DNA from 4 places in the Brevibacillus sp. genome. Region 4 is predicted to be linked to each of the others. Evidence: riboswitches for the same ligand, from Rfam matches in the RefSeq annotation. Region 4 holds a riboswitch; each other region holds the start of a gene.
The links. A riboswitch is a leader RNA that binds a small molecule or an ion and turns the genes downstream of it on or off. The one in region 4 is predicted to bind S-adenosylmethionine.
Positions count from the first base shown of each region.

Region 1 (6,074 bases), on a different contig from region 4:
GAGATGAGCTTGTTTGAAAAAGGTTTTAAAAAAGTCACTAACACTTGTGTGCCTAGCATCCACCTTAGTGACTGGACAAGCGATGGCAGCAGAAACTTTGTTTACTAATAGTTCCTCAACCAATAAAGAGTACGATCGTAGCGAAGCAAAAAAATATGCTGAAAAGTATGCTGAGCGACCAGGAAACAAAAATTACGCAAATTACGGAAGCAACGGCGATGGCGGCGATTGCACAAACTTTGTCTCTCAGGTATTACATGAAGGTGGAGGTCTGGGGTTTCATGGGAAGATTGGTTACAATAGGAATGAAAAGGATTGGTACTATTACGGTCCACATGTTCCTAAAAATACGAATGATAAAAAATCACGCACATCATCTTGGACCGGCGCTCATCAATTTCGGGAGCATTGGGCTGTAGTGAATGGCTCTGGAGGGGAATTTGCTTATCAAGCTAAAAAGTACTCAGTTCAGGATGCACAAGAGAATTTTGATGATATTTATCAAGATTTAAATACTGGTGATATTGTTCAATATGTCGATGAAAACGGAAGGACAGTACACTCACAAGTCGTACACAAGTTCAAAGATGGTGATGTATATATGGCGCAACATTCTGTTAATGATGAAGATTATTATTGGGGAACAGATTTGCGGTTAAGCGAATGGCTTGATTATGGTGGTGCGTATGTAATTACCATAGAGATAAAAAAATAAGGACAGATTTTTGTCAATTGGAGATGATTTTATGCGTAAGCTGAATAAGTTGCTAGTAGTAACTTTGTCTGCTGCAGCTTCCCTGAGTTTAGGCATCATCGGGGTTGACGCATATGCCGATAAACAACAACGTCTAGCCCAAATGGAGAAGGAATTCAAAGAACAAGAAGAAATCTTGGATAAGAAGTATACTGACAAACAGGAAAAAAAGGTAAAAGATTTATCGTGGGAAGTTGGTAAACTGAAAAAAGAGCTACATCCCGAAGATCCTGAAGAAGTTTTAAAAAGGAAACTGAGCGCCTTCAAACAAATGACGCTCATTCATGAAAACTCTTATAAGGGCGAAAATGTTGAAGAGGTGGATTTCAATGATCCAAAAGTTATCAAGGTTTTGGAAGCGATCGAGAAAAGAAAACAACTCATTGAACGAATGGAAAATGAGCTTTCGGGAAATGCGAAATTGACAACTGGTAAGTCTGCACAAGAATTACTTGACGAATTCGAGCAAGAAAAAATGGAATTAAGTGACACAACTAAGGACACAAGAGAATAAAGGGGTATTACGAATCAAAGGGGGTGTCTCAAAGTCAATTTTTCGGCTTTAGAGATACCCTTTTAAATTTCAAACACCTTGGTAAATCATGTTTCTGATTTTTCGATGTTAGCGAATTCTCCCCTGTTGATCGCTTGACAGAACGGTTTGGTCAGGCGGCCTTTTTTATGTAATATTTCCCTTTTTCGTCTGACTATTTGGCGGAGAAAAAATGTAGTCGGGGGGCGCGTCACTGGTCGCCATCCGGGAGAAAGACAGGGCGATCGCTTTGTACGAGAAAACGGGCTTTGCTATCTGTGACCAGTCGATTTTTCCGGAACAAAACGGTCATGATCGTTTTGTTGACCGCAAGCGGTACTCGTCCGCGATGAGAACAAACAAGTAATCGGCTATGCCTTGTACAGACGGATTTTTGAAAACGGAAAACAAACGACAGCTTTGCTGTTTCAGTGTGAGGCAAGGCCGGAACGGGCCGACCGGGAGGCGATTGTCAGAAGTGCTCTTGCCCATGTGTTTTCGCCATGGGACAAGGAGCTGTATCGCCTCACGGTCAATTTGCCAGTTTCCAACGAAATGGCCATCCGTATTTTGCAAAGGGCAGGTTTTGACGTGATGGCCGAGCAAGTATTCATGACCAGGTCGCTCGTTTAAGCCCAGATCACTCGACTGACGGCTAGGGTTGCGCGTGATACGGAAACGTGATCGTGAATTTGGTGCCGACTTTTGGCTTGCTGGACACGCTTACCGACCCGCCGAACGCGTGGATGACGTGATAGGAGTACGTAAGCCCGAGACCGGTTCCGCTTGTTTTCGTCGAGAAATAAATGGACCCGAGGCGTTTGATCTGGCCTTCGTCCATCCCGATGCCGTTGTCTTTGATGATCAGCATGGCGTTGCTTTTCTCAATGAACAGCGAGAGGGACACTTTGCCGTTGACCGTCTCCTCACAAGCTTCGATCGCATTTTTGATGAAGTTGACCAAGACTTGTTTGAACTCGTCGGGATTGGCCAGGATCGTGACAGGCTTTTCATAAGCTTGCAGCTCCAGCTCGACATTGTGCATATTGGCAAAAGGCAGCATGACTTCCCGCACGACGTAAAGCTGGTCGCATACGTTGATTAGCTCGGTGCGCTCCTTGAGCGGCTTGGACAAAGCGAGATACTCGGTCAGGATCGCTTCCGTCCGCTGGATTTCGTCCATGCTGATGCGGATGTACTGATCGGTTTTCGTAATATTCTCGGGATTTTCCTGAATCAGGCGCAAAAATCCTTTGACCGCTGTGAGCGGATTTCTCACCTCGTGAGCAAGCGATGCGGCGACATGGCTCATCGTTTCGATTTTTTCATTTTGGGCGTGTCGAATAAACAGTTCTTTGTCGGATACGCACTTGCTAAATAGCGACAACAAGAGCCAAATTCCGACAAAGTTTTGAACGGGGATCACGAACAAGTAGTAGGCAGGATGATGGGATACATAGGTGGGAAAGTATAGATAGGTCAACCCCAAAGCTACCAGGGAAAAGAGCGCGCCCGTCAAAAAAATATACAGTGTTTTCCGATAACTGGCTTTGTAACGCCGATACATCAGGAGGGAGATGGCAAAGGTGACAACCAGGGCAAGCAGCGCGAGCCAGATGCCTTCACCACCCAAATAATAGCGGTATAGCGCGGACTCGATCAGCAAGACCAGCGCGATCCGCACTCCCCCATAGACTAGGGCAAAAAATACGATGATGTGCCTGATATCGAAAATCACGCCTTCCGAGACGCTGGTCGCGAAGGTCATGGCCAGAAACATGCAAATCGAGCTGGTCACAAGAATGAAAGCGCGGCTGTAATTGCGCATTCGGTCGCGGTAATAAATATTGAACAGGACAAATGGCGTCAGAGCAAAAAACATCTGCAAAATTACTTCTTTTAGTAGAATCATCGGACATCCCCATCGCAAATTTGCATGGCTGCTTCAATCTACGATATTTCGACAAGAGCCTACACGATTCCTCCAAAATTTGGACGCGCCGACGGAATAAATTTAAAGGAGAAAAGTTTTAAAAACCTAGTTGACAGATGGGTAAAACACGGATTATAGTCTCTATATACTAATACAAAGGTTTCGAAAATAATAACTACTCTTATCCAGAGAAGGCTGAGGGAATGGCCCTATGACGCCCGGCAACCTAGCTGGCAAGATCAATGTCTTGCGAGCCAAGGTGCTAACTCCAACAGGTAGCGATACCTGACAGATAAGAGGCGCGAATCTTGTCGATCAAGCCTCTTTCATCTGTTGAAAGAGGCTTTTCCTTTTGGAAAGGGAAGGTCGTCGCCTCCTCAGCTTGCAGCACAACAAGGAACAAAGAAAAAGGGGGATTTTTCGATGAAAAAGAAACTGGGCCTTATCACATCACTCGTACTGGCAGTATCGGTGGCCTTGACCGCGTGCGGCGGCGGAGCCGATACGAAAAACACGGCGGCAAACGGCGCTTCCGGCGAAAAAGCGAAGCGGATTGCCCTGATCATGCGCCAAAATGTAGGAACGTTTTCGGCTCAATACATTAACGGTGTGAAGCAGGAAGTCGAGAAAAACGGCGGAGAGCTGACAGTATTCAACGCAGATACGGATTTGTCGAAAATGGCGTCGAATCTTGACGCTGCGGTCAACCAAAACTTTGACGGCATCCTGATTGACCACGGTACAGCGGAAGCGTTGCAACAAGGTACGCAAAAAGCTGTCGACAAAAAAATCCCGGTCGTTCTGTTCGACACAGACATCAAGCTGCCTGGCGTGCCGATTGTCGAGCAAGACGACAACAAGCTGGCAGAGCTGAGCCTGGAAAAGCTGGCGGCAGATTCCGGCGGCAAAGGCAACATCGTGAAAATTTGGGTGGCAGGCTTTGCTCCGATGGAAAAACGTCAGGTGACTTATGAAGCGTTCCTGAAAAAATATCCGGATATCAAGGAAGTCGCCGCTTTCGGTTCCGCGACAAACAACACAGCGCTGGATACCCAAGCACAGATGGAAGCCATCCTGAAAAAATATCCGAACAAAGGCGACATCACGGCTGTATGGGCATCTTGGGATGAATTTGCCAAAGGGGCAACCCGTGCGATCTTGCAAGCAGGCCGCACAGAAATCAAAGTATACGGCATCGACCTGAGTGATGAAGACCTGCAACTGATCCAGGAAGCAAATTCGCCATGGGCAGCGACTGCAGCCGTAGATCCATCGAACATCGGACGCACTCACGCAGCGGCTATTTTCCAAAAAATCAAAGGCGAGCAAGTGCCAGACAGCGTGAAGCTGAATCCGGTGTTGGTGAAACAAGAAGATTTGCCTAAGGACAAAAAAGTGACAATGGGCGACTTGTCCCAGTACGTGAAAGAGTGGGGCAAGTAAGCATATAAAGCTGGTTGATTTGGCTATTCCCGTTGATCAGTCAACGGGAATCTTGCTTATTTAAGGGGGTGCGAAAAGTGTCCAGCTTGCAGATGAAAGGGATTGTGAAGCAGTTCTCCGGCGTTCCTGCGCTGCGTTCGGTCGATTTTGAGGTCAAGGCTGGCGAGGTTCATGCGCTTTTAGGGGCGAATGGAGCGGGGAAAAGTACCTTGATGAAAATTTTGACGGGCGCGTATCAGTCTGACGGGGGGAGCATCACGATTGACGGCAAAGAGGTGTCGATCCAATCGCCCCAGGATGCGAAAGCTTTAGGCATCCAGTGCGTGTACCAGGAAGTGGATACGGCGCTGATCCCGTACTTGAGCGTGACGGAAAACATTTTGCTCGATCAGATTGTCTCGGCAGGCCGCAAAGGATTCATGAACTGGCCGAGCTTGCACAAGGAAGCGGAAAGCATTTTGCAGAGCTTCGGCTTTTCCATCCCTGTGCGCATGCTCGTCGAGGAATGTACGCTGTCCGAAAAGCAACTGATCCTGATTGCCCGCGCGACCGTGCAAAAAGCGAAGTACGTCATTTTTGACGAACCGACAGCTCCGTTGAGCACGAAGGAGAGCGAGCGGCTGTTTCTCATCATTGACCAGTTGAAAAAAGCGGGTGTCGGGATCATCTACATTTCCCATCGCCTGCCGGAAATTTTTGAGATATGCGACCGAATCACGATCATGCGGGACGGTCAACTGATCGTGACGAGCGAGACGTCCCACACGACGATGGATGAGGTCATCGGCAACATGCTGGGCAAAAGCTTCGAGGAAGAGTTCCCGAAAGTCGAAGTGCCTGTAGGCGGGGTGCTTCTGGAAGCTGCGGGAGTGGCTGGCGGCAAGGTTCGCCGCGCCGATTTGAGCGTTCGCGAAGGCGAGATTGTCGGGATTGTCGGGCTGGTTGGAGCCGGGAAGACGGAACTGGCGAGACTTTTGTTCGGAGCGGATACCGCCGAGGCGGGACAAGTCAGGCTGAGCGGCAAAGAGGTGCGGCTGCGGTCGCCGAAGGACGCTGTTGATGCGGGAATCGTCCTCGTACCGGAAGAACGGCGCAAAGAAGGCATTTTTGTCGAGGAATCTGTCCAGAACAACTTGTCTGTCTCCGCTTTGGAGAAGTGGTCGCGGCTCGGATTTGTCCGCAGAGGGGCAGAAGCGAAGCAGGCGAGGGAGCTGGTGAGCCGTCTGGGCGTAAAGACGGCAGACATCACACAGCTGGTTGGCTACCTCAGCGGAGGAAACCAGCAAAAAGTCGCGATTGGCAAATGGCTGGATACGGATGCGCAAGTGTTCATGTTCGACGAGCCGACCAAAGGCGTCGACATCGGGGCGAAAAGCGATATTTACCGCCTGATTGGAAAGCTGGCGGAGCAG
Region 1 covers NZ_DOTK01000078.1:7,645-13,718, reverse strand. Annotated here, with positions in the region: gene DEP07_RS22750 (amidase domain-containing protein) at 14-715, shown strand; gene DEP07_RS22745 (hypothetical protein) at 747-1,268, shown strand; gene DEP07_RS22740 (hypothetical protein) at 1,665-1,919, shown strand; gene DEP07_RS22735 (ATP-binding protein) at 1,942-3,198, opposite strand; SAM riboswitch class I at 3,398-3,518, shown strand; gene DEP07_RS22730 (sugar ABC transporter substrate-binding protein) at 3,643-4,662, shown strand; gene DEP07_RS22725 (sugar ABC transporter ATP-binding protein) at 4,740-6,074, shown strand, end outside.
Region 1: it holds a riboswitch for S-adenosylmethionine, as region 4 does, so the genes downstream of both, DEP07_RS22730 (sugar ABC transporter substrate-binding protein) here and DEP07_RS04790 (homocysteine synthase) in region 4, are expected to answer to the same signal.

Region 2 (6,074 bases), on a different contig from region 4:
CCATGGCTCCGTCTCCGACCAGCAGGTGCTCCTGCAAATACTCCCGTAAGTCTTGCTTGCTCGTCGTCAACTCAATCCCTTCTCTCCCATTTTCATTAGACGATCTATACTTCAAACACCGACGGACCTGCGTTAAAGTAACGCGCTTCCGGGTGGGCAAATACCATCGCGGATACAGAAGCTTCCGGCTCCATCATGAAGCCTTCTGTCAACTGGATGCCGATGTCTTCCGGCCGCAGCAGGCGGAACAGTTGCGCCTGGTCTTCCAAGTTCGGGCAAGCCGGATAGCCGAACGACACGCGAATGCCTCGATAGCGGGCACCGAAGCGCTCCAGCATGGTCATTTCCGCCGGATCAGGAATCCCCCATACATCGCGCATTACGTGGTGAATCCGCTCCGCAAAAGCTTCCGCCAGCTCCAGAGCCAATGCTTGCAAAACGTGCGAGCGCAAGTAGTCGCCGCGTTCCTTCAGTTCAGTCGAGCGCTCGCGAATGCCGCCGCCTGCTGTCACCGTCAAAAATCCGACGTAATCCATCTCCTTGCTCTCGACCGGACGCAAGAAATCGGACAGGCACAGATGCGGCTCTTCCGGCTGACGCGGGAACGAGAATCGTTCCAGCACTTTGCTGTGGTCGTTTGGATCGTAGACGATAATATCGTTGCCGTCCGCTTGCGCCGGGAAAAACTGATAGGCACCGTGCGCCTTGATCGTTCCCTGCTGCTTCGCTTCATTCAACAGCTCCTCGACTATCCCGTACAGTTCCAACGCCTTTTCGTCGCCCGCTTCCAGCAATTTTTCCACGTTTCCACGCACACCGAGATGCTTGCCGAGCAGCATGCGCAAATTCAGGTACGGTTGCAAATGGCTGATCGGGTACTGGCGCAGCACGTGTCGCTCGCAGTCTGGCGGCAACTGAATCGGAACGGTTCTGCTAATCGCCGAACGGGCAGGCAGCGGAGCTTTTTTCTCTTGTACCACCACGGGTTGCGCCGTTGCCGCCGCTTCAGCGAGTTCTTGCTGCTCAGCGACCAGACGCTCCCGCTCGTTCGGGTTTTGCAAACGGTTGACGAGGTCGAGTCCGTCCATCGCATCCTTGGCGTACAACACGATTCCGTGGTATTCCGGCGCGATCCGGTTGGAAGTGAATTTGCGCGTCAAAGCCGCACCTCCGACCATCATCGGCACATCGATTCCCGCTGCTTTCAAGTCTTGCGCGGTAATGACCATTTGCTGGGCGGATTTGACCAAAAGACCGGACAAACCGATCGCATCCGGCTTCTCTTCCCGGCAAGCGGCAATCAGTTGCTCAGGCGGCACCTTGATCCCCAGGTTCACCACGTTGTAGCCGTTGTTTGCCAAAATGATTTCCACCAGATTTTTGCCGATGTCGTGCACGTCGCCTTTGACTGTCGCCAGCAAAATCTTGCCTTTGGCCGCCGCATCGCTCTTTTCCATAAACGGCTCCAAAAACGAGACGGACGCTTTCATGACTTCCGCGCTTTGCAGCACTTCCGCTACGATCAGCTGGTTTCCGTTAAACAGGCGGCCGACCTCTTCCATTCCTGACATCAACGGGCCGTTAATAATTTCAAGCGGCGCATACTTTTCCAGAGCCAGCTTCAAATCGTCAGTCAAGCCATCCTTGGAGCCTTCGACGACATATCGGGCGAGGCGCTCTTCCAAAGTCAGCGTGGAAGCTTCCACCCGCACTTCTTTTTTCTTCTGGCGGTAAAATTCGGTGAATGCAGCCAGTGTTTCGTCGTTTGTCTCGAACAGCAGCGCTTCCGCCAGCTTGCGCTCATCCTCGGGAATCGACGCGTAGCGCTCCAGCTTTTCTGTATTGACGATGGCAAAATCGAGTCCGGCAACCGTCGTGTGGTACAAAAACACGGCGTTGAGCACTTCGCGGCCCGCTGCTGGCAGCCCGAAAGACACGTTGCTGACCCCGAGAATCGTTTTGCACAGCGGCATCGCTTCTTTAATGAGGCGAATCCCCTCAACCGTCTCCTTGGCAGAACCGATGTACTGCTCATCCCCTGTACCGACCGGGAACACCAGCGGGTCGAAAATGATGTCTTGCGGGGCAATTCCGTACTGGTTGACCAAAATATCGTACGAGCGCTTCGCCACTTCCAGCTTCTTCTCGCGCGTGACAGCCATGCCCGCTTCCTCGATCGTTCCGACGACTACAGCCGCTCCGAACTTTTTGATCAGCGGCGCTACTTCTTCAAAGCGCTCCAGGCCGTCTTCCAGGTTGATCGAGTTGAGAATCGCTTTTCCCTGGGAATAGCGCAGGCCCAGCTCCATTACTTTTGCATCCGTCGAGTCGATCATCAGCGGAGCCTTGACCTTTTTCACGACGAATTGCAGGAATTTTTCCATATCGGCGTATTCATCCCGATCCGGGTCAGCCAAACAAATATCGATGACGTGAGCGCCGCGTTTTACTTGTGCCCGGGCGATATCTGACGCTTCCTCGTATTGGCCTGCGGCGATCAAGTCGCGGAATTTTTTCGAACCGATGACGTTTGTGCGCTCCCCTACCAACAGCGGGCGACTGTCATCTTCCACGTACACGACTTCGATGCCGGATACCGCGCTGACAGCCTGATCGACAGCCTGACGTGGCTTGCAGTCTTTCAATGCTTCTGCCATCGCCCTGATATGATCGGGCGTCGTTCCGCAGCAGCCGCCCGCCACGTTCAGCCAGCCTTGTTCTGCAAAAGCGCGCATTTTTGTCGCAAGCCCTTGCGGCGTCTCATGGTAATGTCCGTTTTCATCCGGCAAGCCCGCATTGGGGTAACAGCTCACTCCGCATTGAGCCAGTCCGGACAGCGTGCGCAGATGGTCGCGCATGAACTCGGGGCCAGTCGCACAGTTCAGCCCAACGGACACGGGCTTCAAATGCTCAAGCGAGATATAAAACGCCTCGATGTTTTGACCGGCAAGAGTCGTGCCCATCGGTTCAATCGTCCCGGACAGCATGACGGGCAACTCCACATCCAGCTCTGCGAACGCTTTGCGGATGCCGATTCCCCCCGCCTTGACGTTCAGCGTATCCTGCGATGTTTCCAGCAGCAGCACGTCGGCTCCGCCAATGATCAGTCCTTTTGCCTGACGATAGTAGGACTCCACCAGCTCCTCGAAGGTGACGCCGCCTGTCAAAGCGAGCGTTTTCGTCGTCGGTCCCATTGCCCCTGCCACGTATCGCGGCCACTCGGTTGTGCTATAGGCATCTACGGCTTCCTTCGCCAGGCGGGCCGCAGCGATGTTTAACTCCAAATCCTTGTCGGCGACATCGTACTCGGCCAACACGACGGAGGTGGCTCCGAATGTATTCGTCTCGACGATGTCCGCTCCCGCCTCCAAATATTTTTCGTGGATGGATCGAATGACGTCTGGTCGCGTCAAGTTCAAAAGCTCGTTGCAACCATCGTAGGCTTCGCCGCCAAAATCATCGGCGGTCAAGTTCGCCTGTTGCAGCATCGTGCCCATCGCACCGTCCAGAATCAGAATTTTCCGGGAAAGCTGTTCGCGAAAAGTGGGTTTCATTGACGTACTCCTTTTCTCCCTTGCGGCGTTTATTCTCGGCAGTTTTTTTGCACAAAAAAATCCTCTTCTTTGAAAGAAGAGGATTTGTCCGCGGATACAATTGCGCCTGAACCATCCTCTCATCTTTCAAAGCCGTAGCTTTGCTGGAATTGGCACCGGATTTTAACCGGTTGCCGAGGCTTCATCAGGCCAGTCCCTCTGCCTCTCTTGATAAGAGTTGTACCATGGTATTCATTTTTGACTTTCAGGTTTCATGTTTGACAGTATCTTAACACCGCGTCCTGTCTACGTCAATTGAGAATTTGTCTATTATTTACTGCTTTTCTTCCCGACTGCGCCCATTTTTGTGCTTACCGGGCATCCGCCCACGCCAATCTGTGCGATCGTGTATAGACTGTAGCATAACGGAAAGGAGGGGGAACAAACGTGAGTACATCTTACTGCGGAAATGGCATCTTTGGAGACTGCTTCGCACTGGTGCTCGTACTGTTTATCCTGCTGGTCATTGTTGGGTGTTCGTGTGACGACTGCTAGGTAAATGACAAGAAGAGGCTATCCCCCCGCCTTCCAGCTGGCTTGCGGGATAGCCTCTTTTTCTTGTCCTTACGGCTCGATTACAGCCTCGCCGCTTTTGGCATCGATGGTAATGAAACTGCTTGCCAGCTCTTCCTCGCTCCACGGAATGTACGCGAGTCTCGGCCGATCCAGCCAATCGTTTTCCTGATCTTTTAACAGGTAAACAAGCCTGAGTGGCATGACGCGCAAAAACGACTCGGCAGCCTTTTGTTTGGAAACGACCTCGGCTGACGAAGGAAGCTCTGTCAACTTGTGAGTCTCTCGCCAATTCCGGAAGCTGTTTACCTTCCCGGTCGAAGGGTCTACCGACACCTCGTAAGCGGCATCTGGCCCCTTGTCCAACACCGGAATCCCATCCTTGCTCATGACATAGCGGAATACCCAGTTGCCTGACGAAACCGGATTGGCTGCGCCAGGTTCCATCACTTGTGCAAGCTGCACTTCTTTTACGCCCGGATCGGCGTATTTGGCCAAAAAGAACACGGCTGCCTGCTCGGCCTGTTCGCGCTTCACGGTCACTTGCGTATTTGTGCGGGGAACGCGCAACCCAACTACCTGGCTCGTCTTCGCGTCGATCGTCACTTCATGCCAGCGGTCTTTGCTATCTGCCCAGTTAAATGATTTGTTCTTTTGATGATCATCTACGGATTCCCGATAGGACATGCCTTCGATATTGACGCCAAATTCCGTTTGCAAAAGCGCCTTCGCCTCTTCCTTCGTACGCACGATGACAGGCTGTTCGTGTGTCTCGAACGCATCTGCCTGCGGCTGCTCCCGCTGCAGTTGATCGTAGGCAAAGCCGTTGTTTCCCGTACCGTAGTTGATCTTGCCGCTATGCGCATCAATGTACCAATCAAGGAAAACCGGCCTTCCTTGTTGGAAAAAGGAAACCGCTGCCCTGTATTCCAGTGTCGGCTGTTTCAGCGCCTTCCCTTCGGACATGTGCTGCACGTATACAAGCTTCATATTTGCGGCCAGCTCGTTTTCGGCGGCGCTTTTCGCCACAGCTTCCGCAGCATCCGGGAATGAAGACGGGGAATACGCTCTCGTCGGTTTGCTGAACATCAGAAGACGTCCGGAGCTGCCCAGCTCAATATCCAGCACATCTTCCATGACAGGTAACCCGTTATGATAGCGCATGAATTTTTCCGCGCTATTCGATTCCACATGGCGATAGTTCGCGCTGTCAGCTCCAAGCAATCGGCCGAGAAGCTGCTTCGCTTGCTTTAACGCCTCTGCTTCATTTGGCTTTTGCGCTTCTTCGTTGCGGTCCCGCTGAATCCGGTACAGATCGATGTCTTGCCCGTTGCCGATTTCGCTCACCATCGCTGTCTGGCCTTCGTCGTTCACTTTGCCCAAAACCAGCGCCCAACCATCTCGAGTCAGCTGTTTGTTGTAGACAACCGGGAACGGATTCAGTTCAGGCACGGAGGCGGCGAATTTGGCAAACAGCTTCTGTTCCTGCTCGTTCAACCTGCCGAAAAAGGCGACGCGCTCCTTTTTGTCCACCTGGACAGTCAAGACATCGTACGGGACAGGCTTGCCGTTTTCCAACCGCTGATAGCTGACGTTCATCCACGTTCCGTTGCGCCAATCCTCATCCGCATAAACTTCTGTCGCCTGATGCGCGTAAGCCTTCGCTTCTTCACCGAGCGCGGTCTGCAAAAATGCTTGCGCGACTTTCTCTGCTTGCGCGGGCGCAATCGTTGTTTTCTCGCCGTCATTGCTCGCGTCCAGCAAGTAGCTTTCGATCCGCCCCGTCCGGGTGTCATACGCGACTTGTCCGATTGCCCTGTCCTTTTGCAGCAAGGTCACAAGCGCAACCCCATCCAGCGTCTCGCCTTTGCGCAGTGTGACGCCGCCAAGCTCAGGGACTGCCTTTTGCAGCGGAGCCAGCGCTTGTTCCGGTGAAACGGCCTGCTCCGCGGTTTTGTCCGTTTGATG
Region 2 covers NZ_DOTK01000079.1:184,059-190,132, forward strand. Annotated here, with positions in the region: gene DEP07_RS24240 (bifunctional homocysteine S-methyltransferase/methylenetetrahydrofolate reductase) at 1-70, opposite strand, end outside; gene metH (methionine synthase) at 105-3,554, opposite strand; SAM riboswitch class I at 3,671-3,771, opposite strand; gene DEP07_RS24250 (YjcZ family sporulation protein) at 3,981-4,088, shown strand; gene DEP07_RS24255 (YcdB/YcdC domain-containing protein) at 4,158-6,074, opposite strand, start outside.
Region 2: it holds a riboswitch for S-adenosylmethionine, as region 4 does, so the genes downstream of both, metH (methionine synthase) here and DEP07_RS04790 (homocysteine synthase) in region 4, are expected to answer to the same signal.

Region 3 (6,074 bases), on a different contig from region 4:
TTGCCCCTCGTTACTTTCTAGCAAATTCAAATCAGGTACGTCCCGCCACAAATGGAGTGCGATTCGTGAAGCGCTTTTGCCGCGCCTACTCTTGCAAAAAAAGGACGCTCTCCGCGCGATTGCAGCATCCGCTTGGCCGATCCATCCTGCTGCGGTTCACACAGCACGATATTTCCGCCAGGTAAAGCAAGCGTCAGGCAACGAGCGCCCATTTGCTCATCGTCGAACACTGCTTGGCTCGGCAAGCCGAACCACCGCGTCCAATCCGCTGCTGCCGCTTCCAGATCGGAAACAGCATAACCAACCGCTTGCAGCTCCGTCGCGCCATTTGGATGCGGAGCGATGATGCCGCGCTGTGTCAAATCGGCTTTGCGCTCCTCGTCTGTCTCGCTCCATTCAATCAGAAACGGCATTTGTCTCGCACTGTGCGGGTCTTCGGCAAACAGCATGCGCCACTGCAAAATCTTCCCGTCGTCTCGCGTGCGGCTGCCCGCTACCGGCCCTGTCACTTTGAGACCAAGTGACTGAAATCGCTCTACCCACGCGTCCATTTGCCGAGTGCGCAGGGCAATTTGCCCAAGTCCCTCACCGCGATTCGCCTCCCAGACCAGTTGCCGGATGAGCGGATTGTCGGATTGCTTGGCGACAGCTGCCTCCTCCACCGCCAAAAACTCCACATAAGATAGTCCCAAGTAGCTGAGACTGTTCCATGTTCCCCAATGGGTATGACGTCCGCCCGCGACAGCGTGAAAGCCTGCTTCCTGAAAAAGCCGGGCAGCCTCTCCAGGGGGACGGTGCACGAAATGAACCAGATGATCGAAGGAAAGCTGCATCTTTTTTCGCCCCTTTTCGTATTAGCTCTATAATAACAAATTCACCCATTTTTCGTTACCGTTGAAAGGAGCATAATGAATCAGACGCAGCAAAGCCTAAAGCACATCCGGCGAAAACAACGACAAAAGAAGTGGCAAAGGATGGCGAAGCAAACGCTCTTGTTCAGTCTGCTCGTCATCCTTTGCTCAGGGATTTACTTCGCTTTCGACAAGCTGGGAAGCCATTCCGCCTCCCCTGAACACGATTCCGCACCACCTCCGGCTGTTGCCCACGAGCCGACTGTCCGGCTGACCTTCGTCGGAGATGTGATGATGTCCGGAAATGTGGAAAAAACGTTGCTCGAAAAAGGCTACGACTACCCGTTCACGCACGTCCGTTCCCTGTTTTTGCAGGATGACTTTACCATAGCCAATCTGGAGACGCCACTTACCACAAAAGGCACGCCTGCCGACAACAAACAATACGTTTACAAGTCCTCTCCTTTGGCTGCGCCTGCGATGAAAGCAGCAGGGATCGATGCGGTCAACCTGGCAAACAACCATTCGATGGATCAGGGCGTGGCCGGATTGCTCGACACGTTTGACGCGCTTGCCAAAAACGGGATCGCTTACCTCGGCGGCGGCAAAGACTCTGTGGAAGCCTTCACTCCCGTCGTGGTGGAGCGAAACGGCATCAAGCTCGCCTTGCTCGGATTCAGCCGGGTCATTCCCGAAGTCAGCTGGTTCGCCACGGAGAAACAGCCTGGACTGGCTGGCTCCTATGATTCCGCCAAAGCCGTCCAAGCGATTCAACAAGCAAAGGCACACGCTGATCTCGTCGTCGTGATCGCCCATTGGGGCAAGGAACGGGAAGACTTTCCCGTCGATCACCAAAAAGAATTGGCCAAAGCTTACATTGACGCAGGAGCAGACTTGATCGTCGGTGGTCATCCTCACGTCCTGCAAGGCTTTGAACGCTACAACGGCAAGTGGATTGCCTACAGTTTGGGCAATTTCATTTTCACCCGCTCGACGGAGCCAAAAACGTGGCAGACGATGGTACTGCAAGCAAGCTGCACAAAAGACGCTTCCTGTGAACTGACGATGCTCCCGTTCCATGCCGAGCTGGGACGAGCGGTACCGATGAATGACACGGATGGGGCAGCGCTTCTGCAACGAATCGAATCACTGTCGGAAAACGTTCAGATTGAAGCCGATGGTCACGTACAGGCACGCTCATGATAAATGAGGCGTGCCCGTTGCCTTTTTTGGCGAAACTTTTCCATATTGCTTTCGTAGACCATAGTAGAACCACTTTTTCCAGCGAAAAGGAGGCGGCACATATGACCGGATTGATTATCACCGTATCGGCGATCGGCCTTATTATACTCTGCAGTTATTTCATGACCAAATGGGAAAAAGTCGTCTTCCCCGGCAATCAGAAAAACGGGCCTTCAGATACCGATCAACAGCTCTCGGATAAAAAAAGCAAGTAGAAAGGATCAGCGCTGATCTAGACAGACTGCGAGCTATGCCGATTCGATCAGCGGGAAGCAGCGCACGGAAAGTCCGAAGTCACTTTTCAGCACTTGCTCATGCTCTGCGCGAATACCTGTAACGATCAAGCCCGCGCGCAGCACACCGCCCAAGTCGAATTGCACCTTCAATTTCGTCACGTTCACGCCAGCCTCCCGCAAGAAATGCAGCACGCGATCAGGTGTGGCGGCGATACACGAGCCTTCCAAATAACACAGCACCCGTTCGTCTTGCCCTTGCTCCAACTGAGCCGCGGCATTTTTTTCTGTCCAAACAGGATGCGGCGTAAATGGCTGGGTCAACAAGTAAGCCAAATCTTCAACGACAGCGCTTGCGGTCGGCAGTTCGCCTGCACCCCGGCCCGTAAACAACAGGTCGCCCACGATGTTCCCGGAGAGCTGCACCGCATTGAACGCATCCTGGATTTGCGCCAACGGATGGGCAATGGGCAGCACAGTCGGCTGAACCGATAGGCGGATGCCTTGCTCGGCTTTTTGTGCCTGGGCAATCAGCTTGATCCGGTAACCCAGCTCGCTTGCGATCCGGATGTGTCCGGCAGACAAATCGGCGATTCCTTTACGCACGACATCCGCAAGCGGCAACGACTCCCCGTACACAAGCTGCGCGAGAATGTACAATTTGTACATGGCATCGAAACCTTCCACATCCGAACGCGGATCAGCTTCCGCATAGCCCAGCTCCTGCGCCTGCTTCAGCACTTCCTGATAAGAGAGCTGTTCCGCCTCCATTTTCGTCAAGATGAAGTTCGTCGTCCCGTTGAGAATACCGCGAACTCCTTGGATGTCATTTGTGCGCAAAAACTGCCGCAGCACACTCAAAATCGGAATCCCGCCAGCTACGCTCGCTTCATAAGCCAGATGCACCTGATGCTGGTTAGCCAGATCGACAAGCTCAGGGCCGCGTTTGGCGAGCAGCTCTTTGTTCGCCGTTACCACATGGCAGCCTTTTTCAATCAGGGCACGCACGTAATCATACGTAGGCTCGACACCGCCCATTACCTCCACGACAATGTCCACATCGCTTTTTAGCACATCCTCAAAATCGGTAGTCAAAAGCGCAGGATCAACCTGAACCGCCCGTTCTTTTTCCGAATCGCGAACCAATGCTTTGACAATCTCGATCCGTTTGCCCAACCGCTGCGCCAGCTTCTCCTGTTGCGAGCGAATCGTTTTGATGACGCCGCCCCCTACTGTTCCCAATCCCAGCAATCCTACTTTGATTACACCTGCGCTCATTATTACCACCTCATGTCATGTTTTGGAAAAATAAGAAAAACCTTCTTGCTAAGAAGAAGGTTTGGCATCAAGGTCCTTCTCCTTATCTCCCAGAACGATTTTCGTCCTGCAGGAATTGGCACCTTGTCACAAACTGCGTAACGGTTGCCGGGCTTCATCGGGCCAGTCCCTCCACCTCTCTAGATAAAGAAAACTATGAATTTTTGTTCTTTGCTAGATGTCAGTTCTCTCTTGTCTTTGAAATTGGGCAAATGTTTGCCTCGTTCCCACTTTTTCATACATCAAAAAACCTTCTCCGCTAAGAAGAAGGTTCGTCTTGACTGCTACGAGGCACCCGCTTCTTATCTATCGAGACGAAACGTCCCGCAGGAATTGGCACCTTGTCGCAAAAGCAACGGTTGCCGGGCTTCATCGGGCCAGACCCTCCACCTCTCTGGATAAGAACTATGATTTGCTATTGAGCCTATTCTAAGAAATTCCAATGCATTCGTCAACACAATTCTTTTTGTTTGCTGACAAGACTCGCAAGCAGGAAGACAGAACGGCAACCCCCTCAGCAAAGCAGCCGTTTCCACGCGCAAACACACTTTCCACTTCTGCCATGTTGCAGCAAGCGCACGTAACGATTCCTGCTTCGCTTTCCTCTGGCACTTCTTTTTCTTCAACATAGCCGCACCATGGACATATGAAAAGCTGAACCACGCCACTCCCTCCTTTTTCACGGCGACAATCTGGCAACGATATCCTTAAAAAGGCTCCGGTTCGCAAGCTTGCGATCCCTCACATTCGTACAAGATCTAGTCAAGTTGAATTTAATCGCGAGTCATCGTAGCCTCTTTGACAGGTAGATCAACCGCGAGACGCCCTGGTCCATTCGACGAACCGCTGCAAGCGAGAGGCAGCTTCAGCTCAGCTCTTTCGATTTTAGCCGCTTCTATCGCGAAGCTACTCCAGCGCCTCGATTAATCGCATCAATTTCGAGACAAGTTGCCCCCTTCGACAGACCACACCAATCCCCCAAACAAAAAAAGCATTTTCCGACGACCGATACGATCGTTAGAAAATGCGCAAGCAAAGAGAAACGTATTCGTCCCCCTGCTGTCATGGCGAGTCCTCTAACACCTCCCTATCTCCCGTAGGTCCATCAGTGTCGTCGAAACAGGCAGGTCTCCTGACTTTGGGATCATCGTCTGGCGCTGCCTTCCCCATCCAAGTCTGGACAAGTGGCCTGTATGCGCAAAACTCCCCTCTTACAGTGGCGGGACCGTGTCGGATTTGCACCGAGCTTCCCTATTATCCTTGCGGCGATATACCTCAAGGAACCTGTTCCCACATATGAAATTGGAAAAATCACTACTGTTATTGTACCCTACCATTGCCGAGATAGGGAGGGCGAGTTGCGAGCGGCAGCGAAAAGATAGCGAGGAACACGCAGCGACAGCTGGAAAGCGAAAAACGAGTAACGAAAAGCGACACACAGAAAGCGAAACAGCGGGCTTCTCCCGGCTTACAGCGAATACCGTTCCCGCAAAATTCTACAGTGGTGTGCCTCGTGTCCGGCGATAATATAGGCCAATGTGCGTGCCGACAGCTTATTGCCATTTGCTGTGCCCGTTCTCGTCCACGCCTCGGCAGCGATCCCCCGCAGTTGGGCCAGCGTCGACTGTCGCACAGCGTTGTATTCTGCGAGCAAATCCGCCAGACTGCGCTCCTGATAGAAGCCTTCTGCTACATACGTATTTTCATCGAACCCCGCCAGCTCAGTCTGATCCCCTCTGGCGATTCTCAGCAAGCGATAGCTCATGATTCGCTCGGTATCGATGATATGGCCCAGCACTTCTTTTACCGTCCATTTGCCCGGAGCGTAGCGATGATCGATTTGTTCCCCTGTCAATCCGGCGAACATCTCCCCTGTCTGTGCTGCCTGTTGTTCGAGAATCGTCAGCAGATCACCTTCTGGCACTTGACTGACGTAGGTAGCAAAATAATCTTGGTACTCCTCCCGGTTTGGGCGAATCAGCATGCTCATGTCCTCCTCGGCTTCTCTCTATTTATCCTTCTTGCCAGCCTTCAAACAGCAGCACCCGCGCAGGAGCTGCATCTGTTCCTACAAGCTTCAGCGGAGCAGCCACCATAAAGTAGAGGCCCGGTGGCACATCGCGCAGACGCAGCCCTTCGATCACGACGATACCTGCGGCAAACAGCGTTTTATGCGTCGGATGCCCCTCTTGGCTCCGTTCAATCCCCAAAGCATCCGTGCCAATTCCCCGTACGCCTTTTTCAGCCAAATAAGCAGCGCCATCGTGCGCCAAATAAACAAATTCAAACGAAAAGGCGTCGTCTTGCGAATTTTTCGTTTGAAACAGGAGAAACTCTCCCGGGGCGATATCAAACTTTTCCAGCTCAGCCCGGCCAATCTGGTCCTCAACGTGCGTCAAGTCAAGCACACGGCAGTTCCCGACCAGTTTTT
Region 3 covers NZ_DOTK01000034.1:7,182-13,255, reverse strand. Annotated here, with positions in the region: gene DEP07_RS08155 (VOC family protein) at 27-833, opposite strand; gene DEP07_RS08150 (CapA family protein) at 909-2,054, shown strand; gene DEP07_RS08145 (hypothetical protein) at 2,156-2,308, shown strand; gene DEP07_RS08140 (homoserine dehydrogenase) at 2,342-3,604, opposite strand; SAM riboswitch class I at 3,684-3,794, opposite strand; SAM riboswitch class I at 3,943-4,048, opposite strand; cobalamin riboswitch at 4,749-4,946, opposite strand; gene DEP07_RS08135 (DinB family protein) at 5,112-5,627, opposite strand; gene DEP07_RS08130 (cyclase family protein) at 5,656-6,074, opposite strand, start outside.
Region 3: it holds a riboswitch for S-adenosylmethionine, as region 4 does, so the genes downstream of both, DEP07_RS08140 (homoserine dehydrogenase) here and DEP07_RS04790 (homocysteine synthase) in region 4, are expected to answer to the same signal.

Region 4 (6,074 bases):
CATTTTCGGGGAACTTCACCCCGCAGTCAATGATGATAATTTCATCCTCATACTCGACGCAATACATATTTTTTCCGATCTCGCCGAGGCCGCCCATTGCGAAAATCTTAACGTCGCTCAAACTCTTTCCTCCTAACTTCATCGTGCATGATTTTGGGAACCCGAACCAAGCATGCCATTCTTATTGTAACACAACGCGAGGCGTTCGTTTCATCCTGTCTTGTTAATTCCACACATTCATCTTCGGTCAATATTAGAAAACTGATACGCGGTATCTCCAACTCGAGCAAAAGCTGGGCATCAAGCGACTGCTCCGGCCGCAAGCCCCCTTTTGCACGTGTAAGGATTTTCTACGAATGACCGCTTCAAAAAGACTTCAGACTACATGGCAAGCCCGTTTTCCAACACGAAAAAGGAGAGCCTCCGCCATGCACTCTTCCATGAACATGTTCCTCACGCGCAGCTTTCTCGCTACACTGGCCGCAAGTTTGCTGCTGTTCTTTTTCCAGTATGCCCCAGCAAATGCCCAGCCGCCATATGCCAAATGGGGCAGATTGGCGATGCAGGAAACGATGCAAAAATATCCGCACGCGCAAATCGTAGACTATTTGCATGTCGGGCGCATAGCAAAAACGCCCACCACGTCAGAGGAGACGTTCAAGCTCTTGCTCCAGCAGGGCAATCGCAGGTGGGCGCTTCTTGTGCATATTGAATTTGAAAACCAAACGGAACGAGTCGTGAACATCACGTACGAAGAAACCGTCTGAGTCTAGTCAGCGAGCTGTTCCATTTCTTTCATCATTTGCTCCATGTCCATGTCCGCCGCCATGCCGTAAGCACGGCGCATGTTGCCGTCACCGTCGACGAGGAACATGCGTGCGGTGTGGGCAAAAGAACCGTCAGGCTGCTTCAGTACCGCAATCCCGAAGTCTTTCGTTACTTTTTCCACCGCCTGGGCATCTCCGCGCAAAAACTTCCAGCCGCTTTGATCAGCCTTGAACTTCGCTGCATACTGCTGCAAAACCTCAGCCGTATCAAAGTCGGGGTCGAAGGTGATCGAGACAAACTCAACCTTGTCGCCGAACAGCTTTTTCTCCTTCAACTGATCCTGAAGCTTGGACATGTTGTACGTCGTTGCCGGGCAAATATCAGGGCAATTGGTAAACATGAACTCGACAAGGCGCACCTTGCCTTTGCCTTGCGAGAACGTATAGGAAGTTCCGTCACTGTTGTCCAACGAAAAGTCCGCGATCGGCTTCATCACCGGAATCGGATCTTTTGCCAAGTATTTGTAGCCGAACACACCTACAATCGCAAGGATAATCAAGCCTGCCAGCACCGTAAACCAATGGCGCTGCAACGCTGACCCTTGTTGCTGTGCTCCTTCACTCACGATTTCCTGCCTCCCCTGCACATCTCATGCGCCATCCCGCTTTGCTTGCAGCGGCGAGCAGCGCACATTTTCTCTGTCTTTCTAGACTTCTTTTTCCCCAGGCCATGCCAGCATTCCGCCTACCATATTGGCAGCGTCAAAGCCAAGCTCACACAAATATTCAGTTGCCCGGTGGCTGCGTGCGCCGCTTCGGCACACCATGATGACCGGAATGTCTTTGTCCAGCTCGTCGGTGCGATGCGGCAAAAAGCCGAGCGGAATCAGCTTGGCCTCTTTGATATGGCCTTCGTTCCACTCCTCCACCTCGCGTACATCAATCACCTGAAGCTGTTCTTTTGCCGCGAGCTTTTCCAGCAGCTCTTGTGGTGTAATTTCCTTCACGCCATGGCTCATCGCGTTTTTTCCTCCTATATGTACAATCGTTTAGTCGTTTTCTGCCATTTCCATCATATCATAGGCCCCAGGCGTTTTCTAACGGCGGGAGCTGCGAAAGCGCCGAGATATAGGGGCAATTTTGTGACAGCAAGGCTCGGTTGCTTGCAAGTTCAAAGAATTTACAAAAATGACCATAAAATTATAAAATTACAAGTAAAAAACCATGTCTGCCAGTTCATGAAAAAGAACGCTGATAATTGATGAAGCTTAGCGTGAGGGGGAGTTATTTCTATGATGTATGTCCTTGGAATTTTGGCTGTTTGCACTCTGGCTGCGGTCCTCTTGTATGCCAAAAAAGGAAAACAATCTCGTGAGGCAACTCATTTGGTTTCAGATGAAGGAAACCCTCATACAAACCATGTAAACAGAGCTTACCAGACAGGCTCTCTGGATCTTATGGGCAACAGCATGAACGGGTAAATCTTTAAAATCCACAAAATCCACCCCGATAACTTAATCATTTGATGTTGACAGCGAAGTATGGTTTTTCATACAATTATGACAACAACTGAAAGCTACATTTTCATCAAGAGCGGTGGAGGGACAGGCCCTATGAAACCCGGCAACCAGCAAGCGAGTCTTGCGCGGTGCTAATTCCTGCAGAATCCATAGATTCTGAGAGATGAACGCACACCCGTGCATAGCCGGAGCCTTCTTCTACTCAGGAGAACGCTCCGTTTTTTTATTTCCTTACCCCCATATAAAAAGGAGAGATGATCATGTCTGACCAACAACAATGGAAACCGGAAACGCTCGCCGTACACGGCGGACAGGAGGTAGACCCGGTAACAGGCTCGCGCGCGGTTCCGATCTACCAAACGACTTCCTACGTCTTCCGTGACACGGAGCATGCTGCCAACCTGTTTGCTTTGAAAGAGTTTGGCAACATCTACACGCGCATCATGAATCCGACCCAAGACGCATTTGAAAAGCGCGTCGCTCTGCTCGAAGGCGGCGTAGGTGCGCTGGCAACCTCTTCCGGTCAGGCAGCCATCACCTTCTCGATTTTGAATATTGCGCAAGCGGGCGACGAGATTGTCGCATCCAGCAGCTTGTATGGCGGGACGTACAACCTTTTTGCCCATACGCTGCCACGCCTGGGCATCAAAGTACACTTTGTGGATCAGTCCAATCCGGACAACTTCCGCGCGTTCATCAACGATAATACCAAGGCGCTCTTTTGCGAGACGATCGGCAACCCTCGCATCGACGTGGCCGACTTGCAGGCAATTGCGGACATCGCGCACGAAAACGGCGTGCCGCTGATTGTCGACAATACATTCGCTTCGCCAATCCTGACCCGTCCGTTCGAGCACGGAGCTGACATCGTCGTTCACTCCACGACCAAATTCATCGGCGGACACGGCACGGCGATTGGCGGCATTATCGTAGATTCCGGCAAATTCGACTGGAACAACGGCAAATTCCCTGGTCTGACGACGCCAGACCCAAGCTATCACGGAGTCGTTTATACAGAAGCAGTCGGCCCGCTCGCCTACATCATCAAAGCGCGCGTGCAACTGCAACGCGATATCGGCGCTGCCGTAGCTCCTATCAACTCTTTCCTGTTCCTGCAAGGTCTGGAGACACTCCACCTGCGCATGGAGCGCCACAGCCAAAACGCACTCGCGGTAGCGAAATTCCTCGCCGAGCATCCGGCAGTGGAATGGGTCAGCTACCCAGGTCTTGAAGGCGACGCCAACTACGCACTCGCGCAAAAATATTTGCCAAAAGGCGCTGGCGCCATCCTCACCTTCGGCATCCGCGGCGGCGTGCAAGCAGGCAAAACATTGATCGAATCCGTAAAGCTCTTCTCTCATTTGGCAAACGTAGGCGACTCCAAGTCGCTCGTTATCCATCCGGCGAGCACGACGCACCAGCAAATGAACGAAGCGGAGCAATTAACGGCAGGAGTAACTCCCGGATTGATCCGTCTGTCTGTCGGAACAGAGGCGATCGAAGACATCATCGGCGATTTGAAGCAAGCTTTGGAAGCAGCTGTTGCCGTGAGCAAGGTATAGGTTTTCCTACAACACCATACCTTTTCATTCAAGCGAAAACGAAAAAACCACTCTCGTCAGGGAAGTGGTTTTTTCGTTTTTTTGTGTCTTTCACTGGATAGTCTCAACTAAATCAGCAGAGAAAAAAGAACAGATGCGAAAATCATTGAACTATTCATTCTAAATAACTTGAATTAACAGTTCGAATATTTTAGAATTTGATCTATGAAAAAAATGGGAAAAGGGTGATCCGCTTTGAAAATATGGAACATCGGCAGTGCACGCACCACCTACCAGCTCGACTTCGCTTGCTCACCGCTTTTTGAAGCCGCACTCGGAATCGCCGTCGCCACTTACGATCAAATTCACCACACGCTGGAGCATCCGCCTGAGCACTGGAGCAGCATGCTGAGCGCGCTTCCGCAATCCGTCCAGCTTGAAGTTGATTACGCCAAAAGGCACAACACTTGGAAGACGTTGCTGCAACTGCTCCACCACCAGCCTTTTGCCGATCTCGAATCGTTTTTGCGTGTTGTCAGCGAGCTGTCGGCAGAAGAGTTGCGCTACCACGCCCTGCCTTTTTTGGGCCAGGAACGACAGCAAGCACGCGAAAATGCCGCGCAGGGCAGCTCAGCAGACGCCGAGCTTTTGCAGGCAGCATGCCGGGACCACCTCTTTTTCGCAGCGTATATTGCCCATATCACCTCTGTCGACGCAAATGAACTGCGCCAGCATCTGCTCACCTTGATGGAAGGCTGGTATCAGACACACATCAAGCCGCAAGAAGCCAGCATCCGGCGTATGTTGGAAAAGGATTCGTCGCAAAAGCGCGCAATGCAGGACAAGCTCGATCCTGAGGCACTGGTGGAGTGGGCAACCGGAGCAAGCTATCCCCCTGAGCCTGCGGTCACTCGTGTGCTGCTAATCCCCCAAGCGATTTATCGGCCCTGGACGGTGCAGGCCGATGACGCGGGCACGAAAATTTTTTACTACCCGGTCGCCGATGAAAACATGAGCGAGCACATCGACCCGTACCAGCCGCCGCAGGCTCTGGTGCAAAGCTTCAAGGCGCTCGGAGACGAGCAGCGGCTCCGCATGGTCAAAATGCTGGCGGAAAAAGAGCTGAGCTTGCAGGAATTGACCGACGTCCTGCAAATGGCAAAATCGACGGTTCATCACCATTTGTCCATGCTTCGTGCCGCGCGTCTGGTAGAAGCTTCCGGCTCCCGGTTTCGCCTGCGCAGCCAGTCCGTATCCCAGCTTTCCCTCCTGCTCGATCAGTTTCTGGAAAGGGGATTTTGATGATTCCGCTCTGGAAAAACCGTTCCTACACCTGTATTTTGCTCGGTCAGCTGATCTCCGAGTTTGGCGCATCGCTTTCGACGCTGGCAAACAGCTGGTTGCTCTACCAAATCACCGGCTCCCAGACCGCTGTCGGACAAATGTGGCTACTCTACTTTTTGCCTTCGCTGCTGATGCAGCTTGTAGCTGGCCCTTATCTTGACCGCTTTGACAAAAAGCGCGTCATGCTCTTTTCCCAGTGGATGCGCTGTGCGGCTTTCGGCTGTGCTTTTTTGGCGATTTCCTATGCGCCTGACTCTCTTTGGCCGCTCTATCTGACATCGCTGATCAACGGTCTTGTTCAACCTCTGTACGTGCCAGCGAGCCAATCGCTGCTCCCGACCCTCGTCAAACAAGAATCGCTGCTGCAAGCCAACTCTTATCTGGACAGTGCCATGCGCATCGCGATGATTGCAGGCCCGCCGCTGGGCGGGATTCTCGTCGCGAGCATCGGCGGCACACATGTGCTGGGCCTGGTCGCCATCGGGTATGCCGTCAGCGGAGTTTTTCTGCTTTTGTGCGAAAAGACTTCGGTCCCTCCTGCCAAAACAGCAGAATCATGGCTTTTCATGTTCAAGGCAGGGCTGTCCGTCTTTCGGGAAAAACCGTTTCTCTTCTATTTGAGCCTGTACTCCGCACTTGTGCAGTTCGCGGTCGGTGTGACTCTGGTGCTCAATCTGCCGTTTGTGGCGGGCGAGCTGCACGGAACGGCTCTGCATGCGGGATTGTTTTTGGCAGGCTATCCGTTAGGCTACCTCATCGGAACTTTTCTGGTGCCCAAGCTGTTTAATCATCTGGAGCCCTCTTTAGTCATGCTCGTCTCCTTGGTGGCAGGCGGGTTGAGCTTTGTCGCTCTAGGCTTCACTCCGTTCATCGAGCTGGCAATCGCCATCGAGCTGTTGGCG
Region 4 covers NZ_DOTK01000022.1:9,628-15,701, reverse strand. Annotated here, with positions in the region: gene rnjA (ribonuclease J1) at 1-142, opposite strand, end outside; gene DEP07_RS04805 (YqzG/YhdC family protein) at 429-767, shown strand; gene DEP07_RS04800 (SCO family protein) at 770-1,393, opposite strand; gene DEP07_RS04795 (rhodanese-like domain-containing protein) at 1,475-1,786, opposite strand; SAM riboswitch class I at 2,349-2,457, shown strand; gene DEP07_RS04790 (homocysteine synthase) at 2,548-3,849, shown strand; gene DEP07_RS04785 (ArsR/SmtB family transcription factor) at 4,084-5,130, shown strand; gene DEP07_RS04780 (MFS transporter) at 5,130-6,074, shown strand, end outside.